Regions from separate parts of the Maccoyibacter intestinihominis genome, predicted to be linked through region 2. Evidence: predicted binding sites of a transcription regulator. Region 2 holds the regulator's gene; the other holds the start of a gene.
The links. The regulator HrcA, encoded in region 2, represses chaperone genes, less so after heat shock. The targets are predictions, from matches to a motif close to TGTTAGCACTCNNNNNNNNNGAGTGCTAACA.

Region 1 (6,080 bases), on a different contig from region 2:
CACCGGCTCCGGAATAGATTGAGAATGGCATATCATATGCTTCCGGCTCTAAACGGTCAAAGCGGATACCGATCTCTTTAAACATTCCAATTACTTCTTCGGAAGTCAGAACATAATCCACATCCGGTCTGCTGTTGCGTACAAACTCTTCTCTGGATGCCTCATATTTCTTTGCCGTACATGGCATAATCGCAACGGATACGGTCTCTTTTCCTTCTTCTTTGTCTAATTTCTTATAATATTCTTTGATGACCGCTCCAAACATCTCCATCGGGGATTTTGAAGTAGATACATATTTCATCAGGTGCGGATATTTTGTCTCTACAAAACGGATCCAGCCCGGACAACAGGAAGTAAAGAGTGGGTATTTCCGTCCTTCTTCGGAAAGTGTCTCTACTAACTCCGCAGACTCTTCCATAATGGTAAGGTCTGCTCCCACGGAGGTATCAAAGATTGCATCTACACCTAATTTTCTTAAGGATGCAATTAATTTTCCAATTGTATTCTCACCCGGTTCATAACCGAATGCCTCACCGATCGCAACACGGACTGCCGGTGCAATCTGCATTACCACACGTTTTTTCGGATCATGGATTGCTTCCCATACGTCATGGGTATCGTTTTTGATCGTAATCGCTCCGGTCGGACAGACTGCTGCACACTGTCCACAGTTGACACAGTTTGTATCCGCAAGATCACGTCCGAATGCTGTGGAAATGATCATTTTAGAGCCACGGTTTGCAAAATCGATCGCTCCGACATGCTGAATCTCGTTGCAGACACGGACACAGTCACCACAGAGGATACATTTATTCGGGTCTTTTACGATCGCTTTTGAAGAACGGTCTATCGGACGGATCGGATTGGTGTTCTCAAAACGCACTCCCGGAATTCCGAAACGTTTGGCTAATTCCTGCAGTTTACATTTTCCATTCTTCTCACAGGTTGTACAGTCTCTGCAATGTGCTGCTAATAACAGCTCTAAGATACGTTTTCTGTGATAATAAAGCTGTGGTGTATTCGTATAGATCTCCATCTCATGCTTTGGCGGTGTAGAACAGGATGCCACAATGCCACCCCACTTGTCTTCTACGACACACATACGGCATGCACCATAGATGGATAAATCTGAGTAATAACAAAATGTCGGTAAAATAATTCCGGCTTTGCGGATTACCGCAAGTATATTTTTTTCATCGGTGAACGACACGCGTTCTCCGTCTATGATCATATATTTTTCCATGCCAGTCCCTCCTATACTTCTTTTACTGCATGGAAAGGACAACCTTCCTTGCAGGCTCCACACTTGATACACTTCGTGGTATCAATCTTAAACGGTTTCTTGATCTCGCCGGAAATTGCTCCAACCGGACAGACTCTTGAACATTTTGAGCATCCTTTACAAAGTTCCGGATCGATCTGAAGGGTTACTAAGGCTTTACACTGTCCTGCCGGACACTTCTTATCTACCACATGGGCAATATATTCATCACGGAAGTATTTCATCGTGCTGACAACCGGAGATGCTGCTGTCTTTCCAAGTCCACAGAGTGCTGTTGCGGAAATGGTCTCGGACAGTTCCTCTAATAATGTAATATGCTGCATCGTTCCGCGTCCTTCGCAGATATCGGTTAACAGCTCTAACATACGCTTGGTTCCCTCGCGGCACGGAATACATTTTCCACAGGATTCGTTCTGTGTAAAGTTCATGAAGAATCTTGCCACTTCTACCATACAGCTCTTGTCGTTCATAACAACAAGTCCACCACTTCCGATCATGGCTCCTACTTTTTTCAGGGAGTCAAAATCCAACTGTAAATTCAGGTGGTCTTCACTCGGATTGATACAGAGACATCCACCGGATGGTCCTCCGATCTGGACTGCCTTAAACTCTCCACCTTTGACACCGCCTCCGATATCAAAAATAACTTTGCGAAGCGGTGTTCCCATCGGAACCTCGATCAGTCCTGTATTCATAACGTTTCCTGTTAAGGCAAACGCTTTTGTTCCATGGTTCTTATCCGGTCCGATCGTCTTATACCAGTCTGCCCCTTTATTGATGATCGGCGGAACGTTACAGTAGGTCTCTACGTTATTTAAAACGGTTGGTTTTTCAAACAATCCTTTTTCTACGGTACGAGGCGGTTTTACACGCGGCATACCACGATTTCCCTCGATGGAAGCGGTCAGTGCGGAACCCTCACCACAAACGAATGCTCCGGCACCCTGACTGATCTTTAAGTCAAAGTCAAAACCTGAATTTAAGATATTTTTTCCTAACAGACCTTTTTCTTCTGCCTTCTGAATTGCTGTCTGAAGACGTTCTACGGCAAGCGGATACTCTGCACGCACATAGATATATCCGTAATGTGCTCCGGTTGCAATACCTGCAATCAGCATTCCTTCAATCACACGATGCGGATCTCCCTCCATCATGCTTCGATCCATGAATGCTCCCGGATCTCCCTCATCACCATTACATACCACATATTTAATTTCGGAATCCTGTGCTAATACCTGTGCCCATTTTCTTCCGGTCGGGAAACCGCCGCCTCCACGTCCTCGTAAGGATGCTTCGGAAATCTCATCGACAATCTGCTGTGGTGTCATATCAAACAGTGCTTTTGCTACGGCACTGTAACCGCCGACTGCTATGTATTCTTTGATGGACTCTGCATTAATACGTCCACAATCCTCTAATGCCACACGGGTCTGCTGCTTATAGAATGGGATTTCCTCCTGTTTCTCATAAGCCTTGCCCTCCTGGTCATGATATACCAGACGCTCGATCACGCGGTCATTGATGATACTCTCTTCGATAATTTCTTCACAATCTTCTACCTTTACTTTGATATAAAGAAGTCCTGCCGGTTCAATTCTAAGCAATGGTCCCATTTCACAAAATCCATGGCATCCACTCTTTTTCAGTCCCACACTCTCTTCATGCGGTTCTTTTTCCAATACCAGAGAACATTTGATGCCGCGTTCTTTTAAAATTTCCTGCAATCTTGCATAGATGTTTAAAGAACCTCCGGCAACACATCCGGTTCCTGCACAGATTAAGATCTGCTTTTTCTGTGTCTTTAAAGAAGCTGCGTACTCCGCTCTTTTTGCTTCTAATTCCTGTCTTGTCTTAATTTTCATTTGCAGCTTCCTCCTTTAATTCTTCTATTAAAGCTCTTGCCTTTTCAGGGGTCATTGCCGGATGTACTTTGTCATTGACTGTACAGACCGGTGCTAATCCACAGGCTCCCAGACAGGAAACCGTCTCAACCGTAAACATCATATCCTCTGTGGTCGGATGCTCCTGTGATACACCCAAAACAGAACGGATTTCATTTAAGATTGCGGTAGAATTCCGCACATGACAGGCGGTACCGTCACAGATCTTGATCACATATTTTCCCTTTGGCTCTAAGGAAAAATTCTCATAAAAGGTTGCTACACCATACACTTTTGCTTCACTCAATCCCAATTCACCTGCGATGTAAGTGAGTACCTTCTGTGGAAGGTAATGATAGATTTTCTGGATATCCTGCATGATCGCAATGACGGATGTCTTGTTGTAATCATGAGCCTTCAGGATGTCATCCAATTGTTTTTTCTCTTCTTTTTTCAATATATATCCTCCTTATTTCTTGCCCGCGCAGCGTGGCATATAGATGCCCTGTGGGTGCTCCTTATTTCTTGCCCGCGCAGCGTGGCATATAGACATGTTAACTCATTTTAATTTATTATATCATCGTTAAAATATTAACGCAATGAAAATGAACAATTTTTCTCAATAATCTTTACGTTTTCTATGCATTTTTTCTAAAATGCACAAATCCAAGTACAATTTGTTGTGCATTTTTTATTTGTATTTCTCTGTTTTTTCGTCTTTTTCGTCATTTTCTTTATTTGGAGATTTTTTATTTCTCTGATTGTTTATATTTTTTTAATAAATTCTCATTAAGTCCATGTTTTCAATGTTTTTGCCGTATCTGTTAGCACTCATTTTTATCGAGTGCTAATTTTCTATTGACATTGTCATTTTCTAATACTAAAATATGTACTAGCATCAAAACATTTGAAAGCAAAACACAAGAAGGAGTGTATGACTATGAGTAACAGACATGGAAGCCTTTCCATTAACAGTGACAATATTTTTCCTATTATAAAGAAATGGTTATATTCTGACCACGACATTTTTTACCGTGAATTGATCTCGAACGGTTGTGATGCCATTACCAAATTGAAAAAACTGGATATGATGGGTGAATACAGCCTCCCGGATGACTACGAAGCAAAAATCCGCGTAGTTTTGAACCCGGAAGAAAAAACTTTGAAATTTATCGATAACGGTCTTGGTATGACTGCTGACGAGGTTGAGGAATACATCAATCAGATTGCTTTTTCCGGTGCCACTGACTTTTTAGAAAAATACAAGGACAAGGCAAACGAAGACCAGATCATCGGACATTTCGGTCTCGGCTTCTACTCTGCTTTTATGGTAGCAGACGAAGTGCATATTGATACCCTTTCCTATAAGGATGGCGCTACGGCTGTTCACTGGGAATGTGACGGCGGTACAGAGTTTGATATGAATGATGGAACAAAAGAAGGCGTCGGTACAGAGATCACTCTTTTCTTAAACGAGGACTGCCTTGAGTTTGCCAACGAGTATCGTGCAAGAGAAGTCATTGAAAAATACTGCTCTTTCATGCCTACCCCGATTTTCTTAGAAAAGGAAAATGCAGAAACCGAATACGAAACTATTCCGGCAGATGAAGTAACCGAAAAGGACACTGTCGTGGAAAACATCGTGGAAGAAGCAAAATATGAAGAAAAAGAAAACGAAGACGGTACAAAGGAACAGGTAGAAGTCTCCCCTCGAATGGAAAAAGCAAAGATCGTAAAACGTCCGGTTGCTTTGAATGACACGAACCCGCTTTGGGCAAAACATCCAAATGAATGCACCGATGAAGAATATATTGCTTTTTACCGCAAGGTATTCCAGGATTACAAGGAGCCTTTATTCTGGATCCATCTGAATATGGATTACCCGTTTAATTTAAAGGGTATTCTCTACTTCCCAAAGATCAACATGGAATACGAATCCATTGAAGGTGTGATCAAACTTTACAACAATCAGGTATTTATTGCCGACAACATCAAAGAGGTGATCCCGGAATTCCTGATGCTCTTAAAAGGTGTCATCGACTGCCCTGACCTGCCTTTAAATGTTTCCAGAAGTGCTTTACAGAACGATGGTTTTGTCAAGAAAATTTCTGATTATATTACAAAAAAGGTTGCAGATAAACTTGCCGGTCTTTGCAAAACAGACAAAGAGTCCTATGAAAAATACTGGGATGACATCAGCCCATTCATTAAGTTCGGTTGCTTAAAGGATGAAAAATTCTGCGACAAGATGAATGATTATATCCTGTTCAAGAACTTAGATGACAAGTACCTGACCTTACCTGAAATCCTGAAAAAGGACGAAGCTGATACTGATACCGGGGAAAATCAGGATACCGATACTGCTGCTGATACCGAAAAAGATACCCGCAAGGTTGTCTACTATGTTACCGACAAGGTTCAGCAGAGCCAGTACATCCGTATGTTCAAAGAACAGGGTATGGACGCTGTCATTTTAGACCACAACATTGATACTTCTTTCATTTCACAGTTAGAAGCCCGCAACGAACAGTATCGTTTCGCCCGCATTGATGCAGACGTAACGGATTCCTTAAAAGAAGATGTTTCGGAAGAAGAATTAAAAAAAACCACAGATACTCTGACTGAGGTATTCAAAAATGCTCTTGGAAAAGACAACTTAGATGTCAAAGTAGAAAAATTAAAGGATGAAAATATTTCCTCTATGATCACTCTTTCCGAGGACACACGCCGTATGCAGGATATGATGAAAATGTACAGCATGCACGGTATGGGCATGGATCCTTCTATGTTTGGCGGTTCCGAGACTCTGGTACTGAATGCAAACAATGCTTTGGTTCAATATATCTTTGAACACAAGGATTCCGAGCATGTACCGACCTTCTGTAAACAGCTCTATGACCTTGCTATGATCGCAAACC
Region 2 (11,885 bases):
CTTATTTGCTCTTTCGTTCGCACAACTGATATTCCCATTTTAATATATCCGGGATTAAAATTCAACTATAAGCTGTCATAAGATATACATTTTCATTCAATGCCCCTTCGATCCTGCCGCGAACCATGCAGTTTGAAAGGTCTTTTTCTGAGCGGACTGCTACTTTGACATACTCTTTTGTAAATCCGACATAATAGTCCACACCGTCAATCTGTACCGGTTCCTCTAATAATGCCTCATCTTCTTTTCCGATATGGGCATCCCGGAATTCCTTAGACATTTTCTTCTCTAAGGCAAGCAGTTCATTGCTCCGCTTCGTCTTAATCTGTTCATCGATCTGATCGCTCATTTTTGCTGCCTTGGTGCCTTGACGTTTGGAATATTTAAAAATATGCATTTCATAAAAATGTATTTTTTCTAAATACTGCTTTGTTACTGCAAATTCCTCTTCTGTTTCTCCCGGAAATCCTACGATCACATCCGTTGTAATTGCCGGCTCTCTGAAATATTTACGCAGATATCCACAGCTTTTTGCGTATTCTTCGGTTGTATATTTACGGTTCATCCGCTCTAACGTTGCATCACATCCGCTTTGTAACGACAGATGAAAATGCGGACAGATTTTTTCTAATTCCGATAACCGCTTTGCGAACTCCTCTGTTACGATCTTTGGTTCTAAAGAACCTAAACGGATCCTCTGGATCCCTTCGATCTCATGCACCTGTTCTATTAAATGCAGCAGATCGTCCTCAATGTCTATGCCGTAGGAGCTTAGATGGATGCCGGTCAGCACTACTTCCTGATAGCCGTTTTCTGCCAGTCTTTGGATCTCGCCTAACACATCCGCAGGTTTTCGGCTTCTTACCCTTCCTCTGGCATACGGAATAATACAATAAGTACAAAACTGGTTACAGCCATCCTGTACTTTAATAAACGCTCTGGTATGCTCTGCCGTTCTGCTTAAAGAAAGCTCCTCATAGCCCTCTTTTGGACAGTTGATATCGATCATGGCTCTTGCCTTTTCGTGTTTTTCAAAAAATTCTTCAAGTCTTTCGGCAAGTTCATGTTTTTTGTTATTACCTATGACAATGTCTATGGTTTCATCCTCTTCCTGCCGCTCGCCTGCCGTCTGCACATAACAACCGGCGGCAACGATGACGGCATCCGGATTCTGCTTCCTTGCACGATGTATCATCTGTCTGGATTTACGGTCCGCCATATTGGTCACGGAACAGGTGTTGATGACATACACATCTGCCTGCTCCTGAAACGGAACAATTTCATATCCTGCTTTTTCAAGTATCTGCTGCATTGCCTCTGTCTCGTAAGCATTGACTTTACAGCCCAAATTATGCAGTGCTGCTCTTCTCATACTTTTTCCTTTATTTTTCCTTTACTCTGGTTGACTTTTCTAATTAAAAAGATTACACTTAAACAAACATCTATAGTAACTATGGGAGGTCTACTTATATGAAAACAGTACAAATTTCTTTAAACTCCATTGATAAGGTAAAATCATTTGTAAACGCTATCACACAGTTTGAGTTCGACTTTGATCTGGTTTCCGGCAGATACGTTATTGATGCAAAATCCATCATGGGTATCTTTTCACTGGATTTATCTAAACCGATCGAATTAGTCATCCATGCCGAAGATCATTTAGATGAGATCATGGACATCTTAAAGCCTTACATTGTAGACTAATTTTTAAATTATGGTTTTTATCCCGCCTGAAAAACAGGCGGGATTTTTTTATTCTACTCTGATGACCTCTGTTGTCTCAATTGCTGTTTTCATCAGCTCATCAATGACATCATTCAGTTTCTGCTCTGAGTGTTTGATAACATTCAGATTCGGTTTTGTTACCGGATGCTTAGCTACGAATATCGTACAGCAGTCCTCAAACGGAAGGATTGATGTCTCATAGGTGTCAATTTTTTCAGAAATCTCAATGATCTCCTGTTTATCAAAACCGATCAGCGGACGATAAACCGGCAGCGTACATACTTCGTTGGTTGCCGCTAATGACTGCATGGTCTGGCTTGCCACCTGACCGATACTCTCTCCGGTGATCAGTCCTAAACATTTATTCTCTTTTGCAAAATGTTCTGCGATTTTCATCATGTAACGGCGCATGATAATGGTCAGCTCATCATGTGGACATTTTTCATAGATTGCAAGCTGGATATCCGTAAAATTGACAATGTGCAGATTGATCGGACCGGAATATTTTGCAACTAATTTTGCGAGGTCTACTACTTTTTGTTTTGCACGTTCACTGGTATATGGCGGTGCATGAAAATATGTTGCATCAATGCTGACACCACGCTTTGCGATCATGTATCCGGCAACCGGACTGTCAATTCCTCCGGAAAGCAGCAACATTGCCTTGCCGTTTGTACCAACCGGCATTCCTCCCGGTCCCGGTATCTCACTCGAATAAATATTGATCTGATTTCGGATCTCCACATGGACCATTACATCCGGGTCATGGACATCCACACTCATATTCGGACACGCGTCTAAAATCCTGCCGCCTAACTCTGCATTGATCTCCATGGAAGTCATCGGATAATTCTTTCTGGCTCGTCTCGCATCTACTTTAAAGGTCAGACTCTTATCACCATAGACCTCTTTCACATGCGCAACAACCATTTGGGCTAAGGCGTCAAATCCTTCATCCTGTGCCATGATCACCGGGCAGATCCCCACGATTCCAAACACATGCTGTAAGGCTTCTACCGTTTCCTCATAGTCAAATTCTGACTCTGCCTCTACATAGATCCTGCCCTGCTCTTTGCGGACGTTGAACTCACCGTCTACCTCGCGCAGTGCATGGCATATCTGAGACACCAGTGCATCTTCAAATAAATGTCGGTTCTTTCCTTTGATCGCAATTTCTGCATATTTGATTAAAAATGATTGATACATTGTATTTCCTCTCTATTGTCTGTGATTTTTTCTAATGGCTGCGATATTTCCGTAAAAACGGAAGCAGTTCCCGCAATGCATCCAAGGCGTACTCTACCTCTTCGATCGTTGTATGCACGGAAAAACTGAAACGCAGTGTCGCTGTCAACATTGCCTTTGGCACACCGATGGCTTTTAAGGTCGCACTGACTGCCGGTTTGTTAGATGAGCAGGCAGACCCCGCGGATACATAAATGCCACGGTCTTCTAAGGCATGTAAAAGTGCCTCACTCTTATCGATCTCCTCAAAGCTGACACTGACAATGTGCGGTGCCGAATCCTCTCCCACACAGCCATTGATATGTGTTCCCTCTATGGTGGCGATCCCTTTTAAAAATGCTTCCTTGACTTCCCTAAGGTGTGCATAATTCGCATCATAATTCCGGTAGATCTCCTCACATGCAACACCAAGTCCTGCAATTGCCGGAACATTCTCTGTGCCGGAGCGCATCCCTTTTTGCTGGCCGCCACCAAACAGGATCGGTTTTACTTTTGTCTTATCTTTGATATATAAAAATCCGCTTCCCTTTGGTCCGTGCAGTTTATGTCCACTGACAGAAAGCATGTCCACACTCATTTTTTTCGGATAGATCCGCAATTTTCCGTAGGACTGGATCGCATCCACATGAAACAGGGTGTTCGGATTCTTTTTCTTGATCAATGCCCCTGCCTCGGCAATCGGCTCAATTGCTCCCATCTCGTTGTTGATCTGCATCATCGACACTAAAATGGTATCTTCCCGTATTGCAGCCTCTAATTCTTCTAAGGAGATCTGTCCATTCTCATCCACCGGAAGAATGGTTACCTCAAATCCCTGTTCTTCTAAAAAACCGACCACCGCTGCAACCGATGCATGTTCAATTGCCGTTGTGATAATATGTTTTCCGGCACGTTGGTTTGCCATGGCACTTCCGATGATCGCTAAATTATTCGATTCCGTACCTCCGGAAGTAAAAACGATCTCTTTTTCCGTTACTTTCAGTGTCTTTGCTATTTTCTCTCTTGCTTCTTTGATATAATCCTCTGCTTTTTTTCCCATCAGATGTAAGGAGGACGGATTTCCGTAATCTTCCATCATAACCTGTAACATGATGTCGCGGACACTTTCCGAACATCTTGTCGTTGCAGAATTATCTAAATATGCTTCCATTCTACTCTTCTTCTTTCATTTCTATTTCCAGCATCAGCATGCTCATCACGGTAATTGCGGCTGTATCGGTGCGAAGGATCCGCTTTCCTAAGGACAACACTTCCATCTCTTCCCTGACCATCTCAATCTCTTCCTCGGAAAAACCGCCTTCCGGCCCGATCATCACACTGATATCCATTCCCGGCTCTATTTTTTTCAGTACTTCCCTTGTACCTTTCATGCCACGCTCATTCTCATATGGCACAAGACAAAGCTGACAGTTCTTTGCATACTCTACTGCCTTATCATAGCTCATAACCGGATGGATCTCCGGGATCCTGCTCCGCTTTGCCTGTTTTGCGGCACTCTTTGCAATTGCCTGCCAGCGCTCTCTTTTTTTCTCCTTTTTCTTATCGTCTAAACGTACCACGCAGTACTTCATCTCTACCGGAATGATCTCATAGACTCCAAGTTCCACTGCCTTTTGGATCACATACTCCATGCGTTCCCCTTTCGGCACCGCCTGAAATAGAAAAATACGGTTTGGAAGTTCCGTATTCCCGGCTTCTTTTGGGAGGATCTTTGCAAGTACTTCTTCGGAAGTTACTTTTTCTATCGTACAAAAGAAGTCTCCACCGGCACCGTCACTGATACGGACTTCTTCGCCCTCTTTCATGCGGAGCACATTTTTGATATGCTTTACATCCTCTCCGGTAATCGTTATATATTCTGTTCCGATCTGTTCTCTGTCTACAAAAAACTGATGCATGTCCTCTCTCCTTCTGCTACTGTTTATCGCAGACACCTTAACATTTTTTTGCTGTAATGTTGACCCACTCGCCCTGATAGTTCGTCTCTAATATCTCAAATCCTGCTTTTTCCAAAGCCTCTTTTACTTCCTGCTCTTTAAAGTCAATAATACCCGATGTGATAAAAATACCACCTTTTTTCAGACGTGCCGGAATGACAGGTGCCATCGGGATAATGACATCTGCTAAAATATTTGCCACTACGATATCGTAACACTCGTTTCCAACGGTCTGCTGCAACTGCGTATCATCGATCAGATTTCCCACATAGAACTCTGTTTTTGCATTTTCTAAATGATTGACCTTTAAATTCTCGTTCGCAGACATGATACAGTCTTTATCAATGTCGGTTCCTACTACCTCTCCTGCTCCGAGTTTTAATGCAACAATGGAAAGAATCCCGCTTCCACAGCCAACATCTAAGACTTTTGCCGAATCCTTCATATATTTACGGAGCTGACGGATACAAAGCTGTGTTGTCTCATGTTTTCCGGTTCCAAAAGAGACTCCCGGATCGATCTCGATCAAGATTCTTCCTTTATCCTCTTCTTTTAATTCCTCCCAGGTCGGTTTGATCAAAATATCATCAATGGTAAAGGCTTTAAAAAATTCTTTCCAGTTGTTCTGCCAGTCAATGTCCTCGGTCTCACTCTGTATGATGCTGCCCTCTCCAATGTCGACAAACTGACGCCATTCTTCGATCCCTGCTTTGACCTGCTCTAAAATCTCTTCATAATCATTCTCGGCATCTATATAAAAACTCACTTTACTGGTACCGTCATCCTGTGGCAGTTCCGGCAAAAAATCAATAAACATTGCCGACTGGTCTTCCTTTGAAAGTGGGACGTTATCTTCAATTTCGATCCCTTCCACACCGATCTCATCTAACATGGCACTCAGATAATCTTCTGCTTCTGTTGTTGTTTTAATTGTAAACTTATTCCACTTCATCTGTGCATATCCTCTTCTATCTATATAATTCTATTTATAAGATTAGGGTGTCAAACGGTGGCTCACAACTTAGTGGCTGGCAACTTGAAACCGCCTTTTGACACCCTAATCTTTATAAAAACAATTGTTTCATTTTCTCATATTCTTTATTGATCTCCTGAACGGTTCTGGTATCGCCCGCCACATTGTCCGGGTGATATATTTTGATCAGATCCTTATAACGCTTTTTCAACATCAGCTCATTTCCAACGCCCCGAAAAAACAGCTCCGGTTTCATGGTCAGCGTGCTTTCGCTCTCATAGGCCTTCCGCTCTTTTTTCTGTTCACGCTTCTGCTCTTCCCATGCATGATACTGCTTTTCGCGCTTGAACTGTTCTTTTTCATCCGCTAACTTACGGTATTCTTCTTTCAGAATATCTAACTTCATATTCAAAAGACTTTTTTCCTGTTCTAACAGTTTTTCTTCCCGCTCTAGTTCTTTCCTCTTCCGTTCTAACTTTGCGGTTTCCTGAAAGCACCATTGCTGAAAATGCTCGGCATTGCTATTCTGAGCTTTTCCCATGCTATCCGCTCCTTTGTATCTTCGCCTGACCCGCCACTTTGCATACTTTGTGCATTTTTGCTATTCCACCTAATTTTATACTATCTAAAATAAAATAGCAAGTGCCAAGGTGTGACTCCTAGGAATCCTGCCCTTGGCACTGACTGCATGTTTTGTATGGAATTTTTTATGTGATCTTAAATATCTTTAAATATCATCTAAGGTTTCTTTGATTTTTCCCATAAATCCTTTTTTCTTTGATTTTTCCGGTTTTTCTTTATTTCCGGCTGCCCCATTCTGGCTGTTTAAGGAATTGCCACTGACCTCATCAAATTTACGCAATGCCTCTTTTGCCTCACTGCTTAAGCCTGTCGGCACCTGTACCACTAAGGTAACATAGTGGTCACCACGGACATTCTTATTTCGAAGTGACGGCACACCTTTTCCTTTTAACCGGATTCTTGTGTCTGTCTGTGTTCCCGGTTTCACATCGTATAAGACATCCCCATCTATGGTACTGATACGGACTTCTCCACCAAGTGCTGCCTGTGCAAAAGAGATTGGTGCTGTAGAATAAAGGTTGGTATCCTGTCTCTGGAAGATCGGATGACCGCTGATCATAACTTCTACTAACAGGTCGCCTCTTGGACCGCCATTGATGCCCGGCTCGCCTTTATCACGGATGCGCACGCTCTGACCATTGTCAATTCCTGCCGGGATCATAACACTGATCTTCTTTCTCTTTGCAATATAGCCTGTTCCATGACAGTCTTTACATTTTTCTTTGATGATCTGTCCTGTTCCACCACATTCCGGACAGGTCTGTACATTCTGTACCATACCAAAGAGTGACTGCTGGGTGTACATAACTTTTCCTTTTCCACCACATTTTGGACAGGTGTCTTTGCTTGTTCCCGGTTTCGCACCGGAACCGCCACAGGTGGTACAGTCATCTTTTAATGTGATCTCGATCTGTTTCTCACAGCCGAAAACTGCTTCCTCAAATGTAATACGCACTCTTGCGCGTAAATTGGCTCCTCGTCTTGGTCCATTGTCCGGTCCTCTCCTGGAAGTCCCTCCTCCGAAGAAGTCACCAAATATATCACCAAATATATCGCCAAAATCCATGCCTGAGAAATCAAATCCACCGGCTCCGCCTGCACCACCTTCGAAGGCAGCATGACCAAACTGGTCATACTGTTTTCTCTTTTCAGGATCACTAAGTACTGCATATGCCTCGGACGCCTCTTTAAACTTCTTTTCAGCCTCTTGATCCCCCGGATTCATGTCAGGATGATATTTTTTTGCCAATGCACGATATGCTTTTTTGATTGCTGCATCATCGGCATTTTTTTCGACGCCGAGGACTTCATAATAATCTCTTTTCTGTTCTGCCATAATCTGTTCCTTCTTTTATCGTGTATAAGGGCTGACGGCAGATGCCGCCAACCCTTTTCCTCTAAAGCCTGCCTCACTGTCTGCTACAGTATTTTTGCCTGCTTTTATACCTCTTTATAATCTGCGTCTACTACATCATCATCTGCATTGCTTCCTGCATTTGCACTGCCCATATCAGGACCTGCCGCTCCCATGTCCGGACCTGCACCCTGTGCCTGCTGAGCCTGCTCATACATCTTAGCAAATACTTTCTGTGCACTCTCTGTCAGTTTCTCTTTTGCTGCTTTCATCTCTGCAACCTGATCATCTGTCATATCTTCTGCATTCTGATGTGCTTCTACCATTGCTTTTAATGCATTTAAGTCTGCTTCTACTGCTGACTTATCTGCTGCATCAAGGGATGAACCTACTTCCTCTAATGCTTTTTCTGTCTGGAATACGAAAGCATCTGCATCATTTCTGGTATCAATTGCCTCTTTTCTCTTCTTATCCTGTGCCTCGAATTCAGCTGCCTCTTTGACTGCCTTTTCGATATCATCATCAGACATATTAGAACCTGCTGTGATTGTGATATGCTGCTCTTTTCCTGTTCCTAAATCTTTTGCAGATACATTTACGATACCGTTTGCATCAATATCGAAAGTTACTTCGATCTGCGGTACACCACGACGTGCCGGTGGGATTCCATCTAAACGGAACTGTCCTAAGGATTTGTTATCTCTTGCGAACTGTCTCTCACCCTGTACTACGTTGATATCAACGGCTGTCTGATTATCTGCTGCTGTTGTGAAGGTCTGGCTCTTCTTTGTAGGGATCGTTGTATTTCTCTCAATTAACTTGGTTGCGATACCGCCCATTGTCTCAATGGATAAGGACAGTGGAGTAACATCCAGTAAGAGGATCTCACCTGCGCCGGCATCTCCTGCTAATTTACCGCCCTGGATAGATGCACCAAGTGCAACACACTCATCCGGGTTTAAGGATTTGCTTGGCTCTTTACCTGTTAACTGTTTTACTTTATCCTGTACTGCCGGGATTCTTGTAGAACCACCAACTAAGAGTACCTGACCTAAATCTGCTGCTGTCAGTCCTGCATCTCTTAATGCGTTCTGAACAGGTTCTGCTGTCTTTTCTACTAAGTCGTGTGTCAACTCATCGAATTTTGCACGGCTTAAGTTCATATCAAAATGTTTTGGTCCTTCTGCTGTTGCTGTAATGAACGGAAGGTTGATGTTTGTTGTTGTTGCAGAGGATAACTCTTTCTTTGCTTTCTCTGCTGCTTCTTTTAATCTCTGAAGTGCCATCTTATCAGTAGATAAGTCTACGCCTTCTGCTTTCTTAAACTCGTCTAACATCCAGTCTGTAATCTTCTGGTCGAAATCATCTCCACCAAGTCTGTTGTTACCGGATGTAGATAATACTTCGATAACACCGTCACCGATCTCGATAATGGAAACATCGAATGTACCACCACCTAAGTCGTAAACCATGATCTTCTGCTCTTTTTCATTGTCAAGTCCATAAGCTAATGCTGCTGCTGTAGGCTCGTTGATGATACGTTTTACTTCTAAGCCTGCGATCTTGCCGGCATCCTTGGTTGCCTGACGCTGTGCATCGTTGAAATATGCAGGCACGGTAATAACTGCTTCTGATACTTTTTCTCCTAAGTATCCTTCTGCATCTGCTTTTAATTTCTGTAAGATCATTGCTGAGATTTCCTGTGGGCTGTATTTTTTGCCATCGATCTCTTTTTTGTAATCTGTACCCATCTCTCTTTTAATAGAAGAGATTGTTTTTTCTGCATTGGTAACTGCCTGACGTTTTGCAGGTTCTCCGACAAGTCTTTCTCCTGTCTTTGTAAATGCTACAACGGATGGTGTGGTTCTTGCACCTTCTGTATTTGCGATAACAACCGGTTTACCACCTTCCATAACTGCTACACAACTGTTTGTTGTTCCTAAATCAATACCGATAATCTTACTCATAAGTCATTCCTCCTAAATATATATGAATTCTTTCTTTGCTGCTTACTGTACGACTGCTACCATGCTGTGTCTTACCACACTGTCACGGTATGTGTAGCCTTTTTGTAATTCCTGTGCAACGGTTCCTGATTCTAATTCGTCATTTTCCACCTGCATCACTGCATTGTGGTATTCCGGATCAAATTCTTCGCCAACTGCTTCAATTGGTGCTACACCAGCCTGCTCTAACTCATTCATGAGCTGCTTATATATCATGTTCATTCCATCGGCAAAAGCACTTCCTGCTTCTTCCTCCGGGATACTTGCGAGTCCTCTTTCAAAATTGTCTATGACCGGAAGTATCTTTTCGATAATACTCTTAGCTCCGACTTCAAACATCTGGGCTTTTTCTTTTTCCGTTCTCTTACGGAAGTTATCAAACTCTGCCATCTGGCGTCTGACCCGATCCTGAAGTTCTTCAATCTGTTCGTCTTTCTTATCTTTTTTCTTCTTTGCCTTTTTCTCTTTCTTTTCTGCTTTCTTATCTGCCTTTTCCTCTGCTTCTTTGGCTTCTGTTTCGCCTGCGGAAGCTTCATTGCCGGCTTCTTTGGTTTCCTCTTCTGCTGAAGAGGCTTCTTCGTTGACAGTATCTGTTTCTAAGATTTCTTCCTCTGTCTTATTCTCTGCCATGATGTTCCACCTTTCTCTATGCTAATCTTTCGGTTTTCGAAAGATATCATCCAACTGCACTTTCAAATTTTTCAGGTTATCCATTACATTCTCATAATCCATTCGCTTTGGACCGATAATTCCAATGGTTCCCTGTATTCCCTCTCCTAATTCATAAGTTGCGGTGACTACACTGCAATCTTTCATGGTCTGGATCGGGGTTTCATTTCCTATATAAACCTGAATTCCCGTATTCTCTTCTGAGTTTAAGGTTTCAGATACAAGGCTTGCTAATTCCTGTTTTTCTTCAAATGCCTCGATCAGCTCACTGGCACTCTTCGAATCACTCAGTTCCGGATATTTAAAAATGTTTGTTGCTCCGCTGGTATAAATCTGTAAATCTTCATCCTCACCGATCGCCTCTGCTACTGCATCTAAGACATCACTGACGATTCCACTGTCTATCCCTGCCTGTTCTTTTAATAAAGAAATCATTCCTAAATTGATCTGGTCTATGGAAAGACCGTTTAAGTTGGAATTCAACAGGATGTTCAGCTTCAGAAGTCTTTCATTTCCAAGCGGCTCACCCACGGAAATGATCTTGTTCTTTACGATGTTGCCCTCTCTTACGATAACGGCAAGAATCTGTTCATCATCTACCTGTGATAACTGGATGAATTTTACCCGGCTCTTCTGATAGCTTGGAGCACTGATCATCGCTGCATAATTGGTATTTGTTGCAAGTACCTTTGCTACCTGTTTTAATACCTGCTCCACTTTCTCGGTATGTTCTATCATGAACTCCTTCATCTGTGTGACTTCGTTATCTTTTTCCTCAATCAGGTGATCGACATAAAAACGATAACCTTTGTCAGAAGGAATCCTGCCTGCCGAGGTATGCGGCTGCAATATATAGCCCATCTCTTCTAAGTCCGCCATCTCATTACGAATGGTTGCTGAACTCAAATTCAAATCCGAATCTTTTGAAATGGTTCTTGAACCAACCGGTTCTCCTGTCTCTAAATAATTACGGATGATGGCTTTTAAGATTTTTGTCTTTCTCTCATCGAGCATCTCCATGATCTCACCTGACCTTCTGAGGTTTGTTAGCACTCATTTAAGTGGAGTGCTAATATCTATGTACTTAAGATAGCACCGTTGTTTTTCTTTGTCAACTAATATTTGTGATTTTTTTGTGTTTTTCTTCTATTTTATATTTCCGGGAACGGATCTGAACTATTCCTCTCCGTATACTTTTCGTTCTTTCTCACTTAATTCTGCCCGCTCAAACAGATCCGGTCTTCTCTCTTTGGTGCGTAAGATGGACTGTTCTCTTCGCCACTCATCTACCTTTTGATGATTTCCAGATAACAGGATCGGCGGAACGGCTTTCTCCTGCCACACCTCCGGTCTGGAATACTGCGGGTATTCTAACAGATTTCCTTCTAAGGATT

Region 1: the regulator HrcA is predicted to act here: its motif matches at 3,985-4,015, upstream of htpG (molecular chaperone HtpG).

What each region holds. Positions count from the first base shown of each region.
Region 1 is NZ_JBBMEX010000003.1:635-6,714, forward strand. Features, by position in the region: gene WMO43_RS03715 ([FeFe] hydrogenase, group A) at 1-1,243, opposite strand, end outside; gene WMO43_RS03720 (NADH-ubiquinone oxidoreductase-F iron-sulfur binding region domain-containing protein) at 1,255-3,144, opposite strand; gene WMO43_RS03725 (NADH-quinone oxidoreductase subunit NuoE family protein) at 3,134-3,622, opposite strand; gene htpG (molecular chaperone HtpG) at 4,103-6,080, shown strand, end outside.
Region 2 is NZ_JBBMEX010000001.1:257,934-269,818, reverse strand. Features, by position in the region: gene mtaB (tRNA (N(6)-L-threonylcarbamoyladenosine(37)-C(2))-methylthiotransferase MtaB) at 62-1,372, opposite strand; gene WMO43_RS01260 (HPr family phosphocarrier protein) at 1,471-1,704, shown strand; gene thiI (tRNA uracil 4-sulfurtransferase ThiI) at 1,753-2,931, opposite strand; gene WMO43_RS01250 (cysteine desulfurase family protein) at 2,963-4,120, opposite strand; gene WMO43_RS01245 (16S rRNA (uracil(1498)-N(3))-methyltransferase) at 4,122-4,868, opposite strand; gene prmA (50S ribosomal protein L11 methyltransferase) at 4,906-5,859, opposite strand; gene WMO43_RS01235 (hypothetical protein) at 5,972-6,421, opposite strand; gene dnaJ (molecular chaperone DnaJ) at 6,608-7,798, opposite strand; gene dnaK (molecular chaperone DnaK) at 7,903-9,783, opposite strand; gene grpE (nucleotide exchange factor GrpE) at 9,826-10,452, opposite strand; gene hrcA (heat-inducible transcriptional repressor HrcA) at 10,474-11,511, opposite strand; gene trmD (tRNA (guanosine(37)-N1)-methyltransferase TrmD) at 11,668-11,885, opposite strand, start outside.